2 regions of the Variimorphobacter sp. HTMS_6 genome follow, and region 2 is predicted to be linked to the other one. Evidence: a T-box and tRNA genes for the amino acid it is inferred to sense, from the RefSeq annotation. Region 2 holds a T-box; the other holds one or more tRNA genes.
What was found. The T-box of region 2 lies ahead of proS (proline--tRNA ligase). A T-box ahead of a tRNA ligase gene usually reads a tRNA of that ligase, here a tRNA-Pro.
Positions count from the first base shown of each region.

Region 1: it has a tRNA-Pro gene. The T-box ahead of proS (proline--tRNA ligase) is inferred to sense a tRNA for this amino acid. The anticodon was not compared.

Region 1 covers NZ_AP046094.1:2,706,921-2,714,918, forward strand. The annotation lists gene AC6IWN_RS12265 (serpin family protein) at 1-819, shown strand, start outside; gene AC6IWN_RS12270 (DegV family protein) at 914-1,783, shown strand; tRNA gene AC6IWN_RS12275 (tRNA-Thr) at 1,975-2,047, shown strand; gene AC6IWN_RS12280 (hypothetical protein) at 2,067-2,393, opposite strand; gene AC6IWN_RS12285 (hypothetical protein) at 2,509-2,793, opposite strand; gene AC6IWN_RS12290 (beta-sandwich lipoprotein) at 3,176-3,571, opposite strand; tRNA gene AC6IWN_RS12295 (tRNA-Pro) at 3,844-3,917, opposite strand; gene AC6IWN_RS12300 (dihydrofolate reductase family protein) at 4,069-4,611, opposite strand; gene namA (NADPH dehydrogenase NamA) at 4,855-5,871, opposite strand; gene AC6IWN_RS12310 (winged helix-turn-helix transcriptional regulator) at 6,017-6,352, shown strand; gene AC6IWN_RS12315 (DegV family protein) at 6,658-7,494, opposite strand.
Region 2 covers NZ_AP046094.1:3,637,164-3,645,161, forward strand. The annotation lists gene AC6IWN_RS16410 (hypothetical protein) at 1-122, opposite strand, end outside; gene AC6IWN_RS16415 (CCA tRNA nucleotidyltransferase) at 282-1,655, opposite strand; gene AC6IWN_RS16420 (GNAT family N-acetyltransferase) at 1,827-2,333, opposite strand; gene proS (proline--tRNA ligase) at 2,646-4,079, opposite strand; T-box leader at 4,137-4,357, opposite strand; gene ytvI (sporulation integral membrane protein YtvI) at 4,536-5,624, opposite strand; gene AC6IWN_RS16435 (cytidylate kinase family protein) at 5,969-6,766, opposite strand; gene AC6IWN_RS16440 (hypothetical protein) at 6,974-7,213, opposite strand; gene AC6IWN_RS16445 (ATP-binding cassette domain-containing protein) at 7,483-7,998, opposite strand, start outside.

The DNA.
Region 1 (7,998 bases), 930 kb from region 2:
GATCTAAAGATAAAGAAAACATTTCTTCAAACAAATGCTGATTACTATAAAGCTTCTATCTACCAAGCTGCATTTGACAACCAAACAAAGAAGGATATTAATCACTGGGTGAAAGCAAATACTCATGGATTAATCAATCATGTTATCGATAAAATTAATACTAATGATATCATGTATCTGATCAACACCATATTCTTTGATGCAAGATGGGATGAAGTATATAAAAAAGAGAAGATCTCCAATATGGTCTTTCAAAATGAAGATGGCTCCACCTCTTCCGTGCCCGGAATGAGTTCCGGTGAAAGCATCTATATCAGTGATGATAAGGCTACCGGTTTTATGAAACCGTATTACGGGGATGATTATCGTTTTGTTGCGATACTACCGAATGAAGGAATAAGCCTACAAGAATATACGAAAGATCTCACAGGAGAAAAACTATATACTCTGCTAGATAAGACACAATCGGAATCGGTACAAACAGTTATACCAAAACTAAAATATGATTATTCCATTAATCTGAATGAGCCTCTGAAACAGCTCGGAATAAAGGATGCATTTTCCATTAATCAAGCCAACTTCTCCAATATGGGTGAATCTAGTCAAGGAAATATCTACATCAGTAAGGTGATTCATAAAGCCTTTATATCGATTGATGAGCTTGGAACGAAAGCCGGCGCTGTAACAGTTGTTGATATGGGTAAAAGCTCAGCAACGATAAGTAAAAGCGTCATACTAGATCGTCCTTTCTTATTTGTCATTATTGATACCAGCACAAAGATTCCGCTGTTTATGGGAACAGTAACCAACCTTAATTAGTTAGTACAAACGCACTGACCTGTACAATCTTCTATTGCGAAAACAGTCCGTGTCGGGTAAAATTAATAGTATAATGATTAGGAGGATTCTTGAAATGAAAGACTTTGTTATTACAACTGATTCAAACTGCGACCTGCTAGAAAGTTATATAGAGGAAAAACAAATTCATATTATCCCCCACTACTATGATATCGAAGGTGTAACCTATGGAGATGATGTCATTCTCACCCCCAAGGAATTCTATGACAAGATGAGAACCGGTCTGATGCCTACCACCATGGCAAGTAATCCTGACTACATACTCAGAACCTTTCAATCCTTCGTGGACCAAGACCTTGACATCCTACACATCAGTTTCTCCTCAGAATTAAGCAGCGGCTGCAGCAATGTAACCGGTGGTGCAAAAGAGATCTGCGAAGAGAATCCGGGTGCAAAAATTACGGTAATCGATACCCTAAATGCTTCCCTAGGCGAAGGCATGTTTATCATGAAAGCTGTTCAGATGAAGGAAGCAGGCAAATCCCTTGATGAAATCGTTGAATACCTAGAAAAGATCAAACAAGAGTTTTGTGTACGTTTCATCGTTGATGATCTCGGACATCTTCAAAGAGGCGGACGAATCTCCAAAACTTCAGCCTTCTTCGGTTCTCTGATTGGCGTAAAGCCTGTCCTCTATATTAACTCCGATGGACAGTTAGTACCCTTAACAACCGCAAGAGGACGCAAGAAATCCTTATCCTTAATCTGTAATGATATGTTAGATAGTATGGGCAAGTATCTAGAAAGTGATGATCCAATCTGTATCGTTCACGGCGATTCCCTCGATGATGCAAAATACCTCGAAGAATTAATCCTTGAGAAGCTTCCTAACAAGAAGATAATCATCAACTACATCACCCCCAGCATCGGCGCACACTCCGGCCCCGGAGCAATCGGCTTATGCTTTATGGGTGAAAAGAGATAAACAAGATATGAAAAGGCTACCCTAAAACATGGGTAGCCTTTATTACACTCATACTGATATATGTAGTTATATAATTAAACGAAACCACCATAAATATCAATGCATAAGTTTTTTAAATTGTTCTTGAAATTTACCCATCTTTATAATAGAATAGTTGAGTAGCCATTCAATACTTAATATTTTATGTTTATGCTTCCCTAGCTCAGTTGGTAGAGCAACGCATTCGTAATGCGTAGGTCGTGGGTTCGAGTCCCATGGGGAGCTGTTTTTTATGCCTTCAGCTCTACTCCACATTACCCCCAACTACTGCCTTACGCGAAACAAAGGCACTTCCGGTATGATCAATCACTTCACCGCCAACCTCACCGTACACTTCCAGCTCACCGCTGTTCGTTATGCTACCGCCAACACATCCAAAGACATAGGCTTTGCTACCTTCTTCAATAGTAAGATCTTTTGTTATTGTTCCGTAAAGCTGCATAACCGCACTATTCTTTACTGTAACGTATCCAGTTATTGTAGAGTTGATGGTTGTTTCCTCTACTACTGTTAAATCTTCTTCCATATTTTCTTCAAGAATCACGATATCAGCTCCTTTCATATATACCAAATAGTACCACTTTTCTCGATCTTTTTCAATAATTATTCCACAAAAATCAGAATATACGTTCTGAAATTTGTTACTAAATGTATTAGTAATCATATATATTAGTGGCTTAGTTATCTTAATGAAGGATATTTATAAATAACAAAATACAGATTATTATGAAAAAAGATACAAAGAAGATACAAGTAGCCCTTATTGTCTTTACTCCTTGTAAAATCTCCGCTAAAAGTGCTGTATTAATCTCTGATTGATCGAGTTCCCCCTTCTCTACAATATAATCTTTCCCCGCTTCATCATTATGTATTTGATACATATTATAGTCCTTTAAACTCTCCTTTGGTATTTCCTTAGTTTCATAGATATCTAAATTCGCTAATAATGCATCTAATTTTCTTTTTGTCATAATAAACCTCCCACTTATATCCCATTGTTTACCATTATTATATCAATACTAACCATAACTGTAAAGGTAACCAAATACAAGCTTCTCAAACTAGAACAATATGTTAACATGCTGAAATTCTCGTGCCTAAGCGGTTACCGAGTAAAACCTCATAGTCACGAAGTGCGTATCCTGACTGAAAGTTTTTTCTATACTAGAAAGTATTGCAATGTCCTAGTATGGAAAAAGACCTATCAGAATTCACTGATAGGTCTTATAGTCGATGCGATGGAATCCGTACCCTCATACATCACATACTGTTAAAAGGAAGCTCACATCTCTGAAACTTCCATTATAAAAATATAACAAATTTAAATATAAACGGTATGAAACTTTGTTTTTACTAATCAATTGTTTTCACATCAACCGGAATCCACATTTTAGGATTGTAATTAAGCGTATATTTATATTTAGATACCTTATTTTTGCTGATATCTTCTACCACATATGTAACATTATCGCTTAATCCAATGAAGTGCTTTTTGTATGTTCCGTCTTCATCCTCAACTGTGACTTCTAGTTGGTTATCTGCTGTATCTGCCTTGATTGACATTTTCCCTGTCATTTGAAATAAAACATCACCTTCGATACAGTTGATAACCGTAAGCTGTCTTACAACATTAAAGTTATCTGCTTCTTTCGATAAGTTATGTGAAACCTTATCCGCTTCCGTTTGACAACCTGTGAACGTAAATAATAATGCAATCAACAATGTTATAAATAAAATCTTTTTCTTCATGTACTATAATCTCCTTTAAATTTAATTTGATTTTTCATAATAAATAGATATTCTCTTTGCTACCGAGCTTCTTACCATGATGAGCTTTTCATCTATCCCTCTCATTCTATGCTTAACGTCAAATCTTGATATCATCTCCAGTTATGGTATTCGTTACTCTGTGTAAACAAATTCTCTCATAGAATTGGTAATCTTGTCAAATATAATCCATTTTATGCAACATGTAATGCAACACACAAAAAAGAGCCCTGATAAAATCAGAACTCTTATCGTCGAGGCGACGGGATTCGAACCCACGGCCTCTGCGTCCCGAACGCAGCGCTCTACCAAACTGAGCCACGCCTCGATTTATTACTATGCTAATGCTTATACGGTCAACTCTTTCACAAACACTGCATTAGATATTATCTAATAAATGCATTAAAAAGTCAACTATAAATTTTCTTATTTTATGAAAAATTTCAACCAATTTTCAACATCCAAAACATCAAACCAAATTATATATTAACATCATTTTTTCTTTTTGAATATTTTAAAATAGTGATACCATTCTCTATGATATACTCATCTAGGTGTAATGTGATCGTCGGATTATTATCTAAAAACAGGGGTCTTCCTTTACCCAATATGATAGGGATGATTCCTATAATATACTCATCAATTATATCTGCTTTTAGAAAACCATCTACAAGAACACCACCTCCATACAAATATATATTCGATCCCTCTTTCTCCTTCTCATCTAATATAATCTTATTGATGTCTCCACGAATAAATCGGATATTATCATGATCCTTTATATCCTGTGAAGTTGCTACATATACCTTTTTATTCTTATAATCACTATGCATATTTTGGTCATAGCATTTTTTTCCCATAACTACTACATCAACACTTTCTACGAATTTATCAAATTCGTATTTCTTTTCTGTGTCCAGTGTAGTATCTCCATCTCCTACAATCCAGTCATATCCTCCATTTTCTGAAGCAATATACCCGTCAAGACTTATTGCTAGGTTTAATATGATTTTCCCTTTCATTGGAATACCTCCTTTTTGACTTTCTAATACCTTCCAGAATAATGACTATATAAACATTATTATATCATTTTTTCTTATATAAATGATACCTTATAATAAAAACGCAGGAGGAAGAGGGGCACGCCTTTGTCCTGCGTTGTATTACTATTTAAATTCATTTATAATATTCTTTCTTCCAAAACATTTTAATGTATGATATGCTTCACCGTACTGGTATAACATTGAGTATTTAACTTCAGAGTATTAATTGAAAGCACCTTTATATTGTTCTGGATAATCATAATCTAAGTTTCTAATTTTTGCTTTATTTAACACAAAGTATGGATTTCTTAAAAGTTCCCTACCAACTGCAACTAAATCTGCTCTATCATTCGATATTATTTCTTCAGCCATATTAACATCTGTAATTAAGCCAACAGCTATTGTAGGAATGTTACATTTTTCTTTAATTTTACTTGAATAATTTACTTGATATCCTGGATATGCATTTATTTCTACCGGAATTACTCCTCCAGTACTAACATGCACTATATCAATATACTCTTTAATTTCATTTATGATTTCAACCATATCATTTAATGTTATTCCTCCATCTTTATAATCATAAGCTGATACTCTAAGCAAAATTGCTTTTTCTTTTGGCCATACCTTAGTTACAGCTTGTAATATTTCTTTTAAAAATCTGGTTCTATTCTTTATATCTCCACCATATTCATCTTTTCTTAAATTTGATAATGGTGATAGAAATTGATGTATTAAATAACCATGTGCTCCATGTATTTCTACAGCATCAAATCCAGCTTTATCTGCTCTTTTAGCTGCTTCTTTAAAGTTTAGCACAATTTCTTTAATATCATCTTTCGTTAATTCCTTAGGCAATATACTTTTCTCATCAAATTTAACAGCACTTGGAGCTACAGCTTGGCTAGCTGTTCCTGTATATTTTCTTCCACCATGATTTAATTGTATTGCAATTTTAGAACCATGCTTTTTAACACCATTCGCAATTTTTTTTAGCCCATCAATATGCATATCATTCCAAATCCCTAAATCACTGTCTGTTGTCCTTCCATTTTCAATTACTCCTGTAGATTCAACTATTATAAGACCAACTCCACCAATAGCTCTGGTAACATAATGAGTATAGTGAAAATCATTTGCTATACCAGTCATGTCAGAAGAGTACATGCACATTGGTGGCATAACAATTCTGTTTTTTAAATTTAAATTTTTTACAGTATAATTTCTAAAAGTATTCATAATTATAATCTCCTTTTTATTTAATTTTCTTGCATAATGTCATTATATTATTTATACTATATTTTGAAAAGTAGTGATATTTTTTTCATATAATTTCAAAAAAGTAAGTATTGTGATAAATCAATGCTTTAAAGGAGTTTTATTTATGTCAGAAATCAAACTTGAACGTGGAAATCCCGATGAGAAATGTCCCATTGAAGCGGCAATAGATATCATAGGTAGTAAATGGACATTTCTGATAATAAGAGATTTATTGATAGATGGAACAATAAGGTTTGGGGAATTGTTACGTTCTTTAGATGGAATAAGTCCCAAAACACTATCCCTTAGACTACGTGAATTAGAGAAATTCGGGTTAGTTAAAAGAAGCGTTTATCCAGAAATACCTCCAAAAGTTGAATATGAGTTAACTAAAAAAGGTAAAAGTTTAGAAGCTGCATTTATAGAGTTGAAGAAGTGGGGACTTACAATTTTAGAATGACTTTTTATGAGTTCAATGAAAAACACAAAGTGAGTAGACTCCATTAGTCTGGATAGGTTTCGGGAATGGTTTCTGAGATTTTTTTGTGTTTATTTGTAGTAGCTCATGCATGGTTAGGTCAGAAAAGGGTAAAAAACAGACCTGAGACAGGGCTATTAAGTGAACATATACTCGGTTCGCTGCCCTAATCCAGGTCTGCTTTCTTTATTATTCTGTGATGTTTTCGCATTATTTTTTATTATGTCTACGAGGATAAATGGAGTTGCCTTTTGAATAAAGGATCGTGTCCGGCGACAAGATGACCATTAATAGCACACGATGATTCCGCCTTCATTCGCATACATTGAGCTTACTCCAGCTGTTTCCACTATTAAGCAATCCTTAAATGGTATTCTTTTTAATATCTCATTCTTGATATATTCTGCTCTCTCGAGGCAGTTACAGTGTGCGATACCCAAAGTTCTTTCATGAGGTCTAACTACATCCTGCTCGATTGCTTTTACCATCTGCAATAATGCCTTAACAATACCTCGTGCCTGATCGATCTTGCATATGGTTCCTTCCGGAGTTGCGCCCATAACCGGTTTGATATTTAAGGCATTGGCAATGAAGGCCTGTAATCCGGATAGACGTCCGTTCTTTCTCAACGTCTCTAATGTTTCGATAACAAATTTGGTGCTCATCTCTTCGCGGAATACAATGATTTTTTTAACGATTTCCTCAAATGAATATTTCTCTTCGATGAGCTCCATCAGCTTCTTGGCAATTAAGGTTTGACCAATCGATGCCGAACGTGAATCAATTATCTCAATATTTTTATCCGGATGATCCTCCAAATATATATTTTTCGCAACCTCAGCACTGTTATATGAACCACTTAATTGGGATGATAATGTTACAACATATACATCTCCTTCACAGTCAAAATGCTTCATATAAGCCTCAGGTGAAGGGCAAGCTGACTTAGGGCTGCGTGGGCATGCTTTCACTTTACTTAAGAAATCTTGTTGATTAAAGGTTTCGTCATCTACAATACTAACATCATCTACCATAAGAGTTAGGGGGACCAGCTTAATGTTAGGATTCTCCTTCATTGTTTTTGTTAAATCCGTACAGCTGTCTCCAATAATTCTGTATGACATCTATTCATCCTCCTGTTATAGAAATGATAAGTGGGGTATGCTTCTACTATAATTCCAGTTATTTCCTAATATTGTATTCCAAATCACATCATCAAATTTGCATACTTTATCATCTAGTTTTTATTACTATATAATAACATATAGATGCTCACATTATCAAGTGCTTTCTTGATTTAATAAATATTTTACATTTATATTACGTTCAACAATTTATAGATATTATCTCCTGTCCGTTCAAATAAATTCCCGATAATTCAATCCACATTACTACTGAAAATGTCGTCCAGAGTTAGTATCCACTTAACAAATTTCGATTTCATTTATCAAAATGAAGGTTATACGATAATTATTGCTTAATAAATTACAAAAAATGAGAAGTACCCAGTGATCTTCTCTCCAATTCAGTAAACATTATATGTGCAATCGTTTACTTTAGAAAGACGAATCTCGTAGTACTTCTCATACTTTTATCATTAACCTAAAATCTTAAAGGCTTAAATGCGT
Region 2 (7,998 bases):
TCAAAGCTTTTATAAAGCTTCAACCCACAATCCGTCTCCAATAAAAAAGCACCCCTGGCTTTATATATGTTGTATATCTTAAGTCGATATCTTTTTAATGCTTCCTGGCTTCTATCCTCCACAGCTTACCCTCCCAACTAATGTGAAACCCGTCTACTAATATTATGATATGACTTGACGATTCATGAATATAAAAAAGCCTAAGATGAAAATAATGAAATTTTCTTCAAAGACTTTTCTAAATATATCATAGATTTATTGTTTAATTATTACGTAGTAAGTTAAGAATTGGTTTCAAACATCGGTCGCGCAAGTTCAAGCAATAAATCCTTACGGTTTAATTCCGGATGTTCTATTACCTCCTCTAAAAGTCGATTCAAGATCTCCCCCATGTACTTGCCCGGCTTTAAGCCTTCACCAATCAAATCGTTACCATTGATATTTAGCTCCTTCAGACTTACACATTCTTCCCGTTCCAGTATCTCTTGGTATAGACGTCTTGCTTCCTTCAGATTATCAAATTTTTCCTTCGTGAATTCAGGGTTTTTCGCAGAGGTATCCGCCCTGTTCACTTCAAATAGTAACTCCATATAGTTCTTGCCAATCTTTGAAGCAGCTTTCCTCATGCCTGCGGGAGTTAATGTAAATCGATAATCATGCCAGCGTATTAGATGCACTACGCCATCCAGTGTATCATTATCAAATTTTAATCTTTTTAATATTTTCTTTGCCGTTGTAGCACCTTTCTCCGGATGACCATAAAAATGATTCTGACCATCCTTACCTACCGTAATAGTACCCGGCTTCTCTATATCATGAAGCAACATCGTCCACTTAAGAATGCTCCGATGCGCTGGAGAAAATAACTCTTCTGACTGCTTCCCTGCAACACTTTCTACCGCATGAATCGTGTGTTCACCTACGCAAAAGATATGATGCTTATTCTTCTGCGGAGTGGTCATCATCAAATCAAACTCAGGTAAAATCACCCCTGTAATTCCTACCTCATAAAGAGTGTGAAGGCGATCCGGATGATCAGATATCAGTAATTTGGTTAATTCCACTCGAATACGTTCTGCACTGATATTATTCAATAACAATACCTTACTACGTATTGCCTCCATCGTCTTCTCTTCTATATCAAAACCCAACTGCGCCGAGAATCGTACTGCTCGAAGGATACGAAGAGCATCCTCATCAAAGCGTTCCACTGCACTACCAACACAGCGTATTAGCCCCTTATTCAGATCCTCCATTCCTCCGAACAAATCAATGAAGCCTTCCTTTTTATTATAAGCCATCGCATTAATGGTAAAATCTCTACGCTTTAAATCCTCCGTGAGACTGGAGGTGAACGAAACCTCCTTCGGGTGACGATTATCCTCATAGATCCCATCCAGTCGGTAGGTTGTCACTTCATAATGATCCTTATCCAAAAGCACAGTCACTGTACCATGCACTATTCCGGTATCTACCGTTCTACGGAATATCCTTTTCACCTCCATAGGTGTAGCAGAGGTAGTAATGTCCCAGTCCTCCGGTTCTCTACCAAGTAACATATCGCGCACACAGCCACCCACGGCATAAGCCTCATAGCCTTGGCTCATCAGCTCCTCTATGATTATATTCACTTTTTCGGGAATATGAAACTCCATTGACTGCCTCCTAAAATTAATTGGTATTTACGATTATAACAAAGCAGAGGACATTATTCAACAAAGATAGGTTCTTTGTTGGTGATTCTAGGGGCGGATAAGTGTCCCTATGTTCAGGGGATATGAGAACCACCAGAAAACAAACTCATTTTTCGGGAGTTTCTGTTCGCTTTACGGCTGTATCCTTTTCTCCATAAGCTTAAAAAAGCCCCTATCATCAAAGGTCACCTGCCCTGCATAGGTGAATCCTAGCTTTTCATATAAGCTAAGTGCAGCACGGTTTGCCGAAAAGGAGTCCAAACGGATAATTTGATATCCCTGCTGTCTAAGATAATCCTCCGATGACTTCATCATCGTTGTTCCTATCCCCTGCCCCTGATAATCCGGGTGAATACATAAGCGATGCACTACTGCAATCTTACCATCAGAGTATTGCCATTCACCATTACGGTATTCCTCATTTTGAAATTCATTCAATACTACACAGGCTTTTATTACATCATCCTCACTCAGAACATATAATTCTTCTTCTGCTATATCGTTTCGCAACACTTCTTCATTCGGATATCTCTCATCCCACTGAAATATATTCTGACCTCTCATCTTCTCAATTGCTTTTTTAAAAACCCGCACCACTTCTTGGAGTTCATGTTCTTTTGCTTTTCGAAATTTATTCATATGTAACCTACCCTCTATCCAATCTATTTATAATATAAATTATGCTATAAATCTGCAAAATATCAAGAGTATAGCATAGAAAAGTTTTCGCATACAAAGAGTATGTAACAAAGTTTAGAAAAAGCAGATCCTACCTCAGTTCGCAAGCATCTTACCTTTTATGATTTGAATTATCGCGTGACAATTAAAAAAGGGTAGATTATCCCGACTATACAATCGATAATCTACCCTTATTTTATATGCTTATTCTTTTAATAGTCTTCCTAGTGAAGGATGTATTTCTTTTAGCTTCTTAATATTTCTTCTTAATTTTTAGTATGCCTTACCCCAATAGGTCATTGCCTTAGCAGGTTTTCCACAGCACACGCAGGTGTCTGCGATATGTTCCTGTTCGAATGGCATACAACGTGAGGTAGCTCCTGTTTTATCCTTAATTTCAAGTTCACAAGCCTCATCCTGGCACCACATAGCCTTAATAAATCCCGGCTTCTCTGCTACCAATTTTTCGAATTCCTCCATATTGGTTGCGGTATACGTGTGTGTGTCACGATGTGTTCTTGCTCTTTCTAACATATCATTTTGCATGGTTTCTAGAACCTCGCCTGCCTTGGTAGCGATATCATCTAAGGACACAACGATCTTTTCTCTGGTATCTCTTCTAACAATAACAGCCTGATTAGAAGCGATATCTTTTGGACCAATCTCAATTCGAATTGGAACACCCCTCATCTCCTGCTCGCTGAACTTCCAGCCTGGGCTCTTATCGGAGTCATCTACCTTAACCTTGAAGGAGCTTAATGTATCCTTTAATTCATATGCTTTATCAAGTACACCTTCCTTGTTCTGATTAATCGGAATGATCATAATCTGAGTTGGTGCAATTCTTGGAGGTAAAACCAAACCGCTGTCATCACCATGTACCATGATAATCGCACCGATAATTCTGGTGGACATACCCCATGAAGTCTGATGAACATGCTGTAATGTATTATTCTTATCGGTATACGTAATGTCAAATGCTTTTGCAAATCCATCTCCAAAGTTATGGCTGGTACCGGATTGTAAAGCCTTACCATCATGCATTAATGCTTCAATTGTATAGGTTGCATGAGCTCCTGCAAACTTCTCTTTTTCAGACTTCTTACCCTTGATCATCGGAATCGCAAGTACATGCTCACAGAAGTCAGCATATACATTCAGCATTTGAATTGTTCTCTCTTCTGCATCTTCTGCTGTAGCATGTGCAGTATGTCCCTCCTGCCACAAGAATTCCATAGAACGAAGGAAAGGTCTGGTTGTTTTCTCCCAACGAACAACGGAGCACCACTGATTATAAAGCTTAGGTAAATCTCTGTGGGACTGAATAATTTTGGAGTAGAAATCACAGAACAAGGTCTCTGATGTAGGTCTAACGCACATTCTCTCCTGTAAAGCTTCGCCACCACCATGTGTTACCCAGGCAACCTCAGGTGCAAACCCCTCTACATGATCCTTTTCCTTCTGCAATAAGCTTTCCGGAATAAACATTGGCATATATACATTTTCCACTCCGGTTGCTTTAAAATCCGCATCCAGTTGTTTCTGGATATTCTCCCAAATCGCATATCCTTGGGGACGAAGAATCATACATCCCCTAATTGTAGAGTACTCTATCAACTCTGCCTTTTTTACTACATCGGTGTACCACTGTGCAAAATCCGCTTCCATGGAAGTAATCGATTCAACCAGTTTCTTATCCTGTGCCATAGCTATCTCTCCTTTATATAATTTAACTTCGTACAACAAAAAAAGCCCCTCAATCCCAACAGGGACCGAAAGACTCGGCGGTGCCACCCTAATTAGCTATTCTTTAAACAGCTCTCTCAACACCGTTAACGCCGGTTTTACGTTGCATTTCCCGGAATACTACTTCCTTCATACAATGCTCCAAGGCTGGTTCAATAACATCTTCATAAGAAGCTCTCACCTATGCTTCTCTCTCTGGAATGTGATTATTATCTACTGTTCCTCTTCATCGCTTAATTATAATAATATCTTTTCAATAGTGAATTAATTCTATGCCAGAAAATCGTCTTTGTCAAGCGGAAACCTTTGCATCCCTTTCATATAATCAATAAGCGACTTTCAATAGTATTAATTCATCTGAGTAGGTTTCATATTTAAAAGTCGCTTATTAATTGGATACAAAGAACCATTAAATCTTCAATCTTCATAAAACGTATGGTTTTCAATCTTTGCAATCTCCGTCTTGTCGTATATCACCTTATATACCGTTATAATAATCAGTAATCCGATGGGTCCTAAGAAAAATCCAGCGATTGAAAACAATTTTAGCCCAACATACATTGACATCAATGTAAACAAAGGTTTAATACCGATTCGATTGCCAATCAACTTCGGTTCTAGAATTTCACGTATCACCTGACATACCAGAAATGTTGTAAATAAAATTGCGGCAGATAGAATATTGCCGTTAATCAGTGAGATGATTGCCCACGGAATAAATACCATTGCACTTCCAAGTATCGGTAGTGCATCAAGAAATGCAATTCCGACCCCTAATAATACAGCATAGCGGCTACCCAAAATTGTTAACCCCAGCACACTAATCACTGCAACCACAGACATAATAATCAACTGACAACGAAGGAACGCCAGTCCCGCATCCGATAATTTCTCTGTCACCTTATGGATATCCTTATACAGTGTGTTACTGTCAAATTTATCATGAAAAGCCGGTAATTCTTTTACAATCAGTACTGCTGCAACCAGCACAATCAAAGTAATTCCTATCAATGTAATAAATTGAAATGTGAAGGAGATGCTGTGTTGCGTAATCTTTGGCATAATATTTGTCTTTACCATGTCAATGGTACTGGTAATGTTCTCATCCAAAACTTCTTTAAAAGTTCCCACATTCAGACCAACCATACCATCACAGTGTTTGCAGATCGCATCTAATTTCCCCGCTATAATGTCCAGATAAATCGGGATATTTTTTACCAGTTCAAATGCCTGACGTATTAGAACTTTAATTAATAGAAACAGCGCTGTGCCAAATACCCCAATCAATAAGATTAACGATAAGGCTCCTCCCACTAGCCGTGGAATTTTAAAGCGACGATTAAGAGTTTCTGCCACCGGCCTAATAATCCAAGCTAGAAAATAGGATATCAGAAAAGGGAATATCAACGGCAATAGATAACGAAACCCTAAATAAACACTCGCCGTAATCAACGCAACGGAAATAAACCATCTTGCAATATTTGATTTTTCCATCCAGGATTTCATGCACTTACCCCCTTTAGAATATTTCAAACATTTTATGAAATCATATCAGACAGAAATTCCTTCCTACCAATGAAAGCATTCTCTTAAATAACATTAAAATGCTTCTTTCATAATCATTAAAAAAGAGAATTCATCGTTAATTGAATTCTCTCTTATCAATATTGTTTGTAAAACCCTCTTTTATATCCACGGGGATAATTTCTAATTTTTTTGCTAATATTATCTTGTTTAGAGTAATTTTTGATTACCAAATCTGTAAATCGTCGGCAGCAAAGGATAAATTAATCAAATTCATTGAAATTAATACATGTATGCTCGCTTAAATAGTATGTTTGACGAGTAATTTACTTTATCACTTTGACCGGCGCATAGCATGCTTTTGCGAGGAATGCGGCTTTTGCTTCATTCATTCCTTCCAGTACCTCATAATCATCGGCTTTCTTTCTAACGGAAATCACCTTGTCAATCTCATATGAAAGTGCTTTATATTCTTCCACCAATGACTTTAAAATCTTTATATCTTCTTCAGTGATATCTTCTTCCTTCACTAATCGCTTTGGAGAAACCAACATCTTGTTTGTCTCGGTCATATTGTTTTGATAAAAAGCTTTTGCCTCGCGAATAATGATCTCTGCTATTTTATCCGGTGAGCAGTTCGTACTATCAATGATCAGATTGTAATTAGAGAAGTCCATATAATTCAAATCATAGATATCCTTATATCTTCTACATTCCGTAGCAGCACGTTCCGCAAGTAAGGCCTTCGCCTCCTCCATCGTGGTATACTTTTCCTCAGCACCCCTATGATCATTCATGACACGATCTGCTGCCACTTCAAGACTTACGGATACAAACACCTTAAAGGATTTTTCAACGAAATGCCATGCAAGACGGGAGTCAAATATAATATTCTTGTCCCTGTTTTCTCTAGAAATTCTGGCAGTTTCATCATCTATCATTTTATCATATTTTTTATCACTACACATCAACTGGTTCAATTCCAATGTTGTCATGTTCATCTGTCTTGCTAATTCTCTCTGAACTTTGCCCGTTGAATATACCTCAAATTGATAATTTTCATTTAGCAATTTACAAATAGTAGATTTGCCACTACCTAGATTGCCTGTAATCGTAATATGCATGATTAACCTCTCTCTTCAACTCACTCTATAAATAGTTTTACAGTATTATAGCCCAATCAAATAAAAAACACAACCATTAATCAAATGACATTATTTTCATGGGCTGAGATAGTGCTAAATCGTTTCTATATTCAATGGTTTCTTCTCCTTCAGAGAAGACAGAGGCATTAATATTTTGACACATTTTTATAAAACCATTCTTATTCCTTATTGTTCATCCTTATAAAAATCTTCTGATTCTGATTCTTCTTGTTCGTCATCATCGTTCGTAGGTTGTGGCTCTACATCCTCAACCTTCATAAATAATCCAATAAAAAATAGGATCACTCCCAGGATAAAGGATATAATTGCCAAACTCCCTCCAAATCCGCCCGGATCTAAAACATATCCACACATTGCCAATACCAAAAACCCTATTCCAGCTACCATCGTTTTAATTGATCTCATTATACTCCCCCTAATAAATATCTTTATATACAAATTTATTATAACATAGCCTGCTTTCTATAACTACCATAATCTGTCATATATAAACAAGGATTGCATATCTTCTATGCTGTAATCTTTATAATTAAATAAATAAATGGTTCACTGCCACTCTTTTCTTAGCAACAGTAAACCATCCTTTATATTTATAGATATTATCTTTTAATATATTTATCTTTTAATATATTAATCTTTTTATTATAGATATTTTTATTTTTATTATCGATGTTTTAATCTAATGTAATCAGATTTCCTTCCAAACGTTTCACATCCTCAATCTCATGTGTCACAACAATAACTGTTCTTCCCTTTGTGCTTTCTTTAATGTAATTGATTACCTTATATTTTAACTCTATGTCCAGTCCGCGGAAGGGTTCATCTAAAATCAACAAGTCACTTGGTGCAAGAATTGCCCGAAGGATTGCTACCCTACGACGCATCCCTCCGCTATAATCACGTACCGGCTTATTTATACTATCTATAACTCCCAGCTTCTTAAGTTCTTCTTGAATATATCTATCATTTATCCCTTTACCACATACAAGCTTTACATTCTTTATTCCGTCCCAATGCTCGATTAACCGATCCTCTTGAAACACTGCTGCCATCCTTAATCCTTGATTGCCCGCGAGTTCACCTTTATCCGGTTTTATTAGTCCCATAATTAGATTGAGTATGGTTGTCTTCCCTTTTCCGGAGGCACCCATTAAGCAGTTGATTTTTCCCTCTACAAAGGACATACTTAC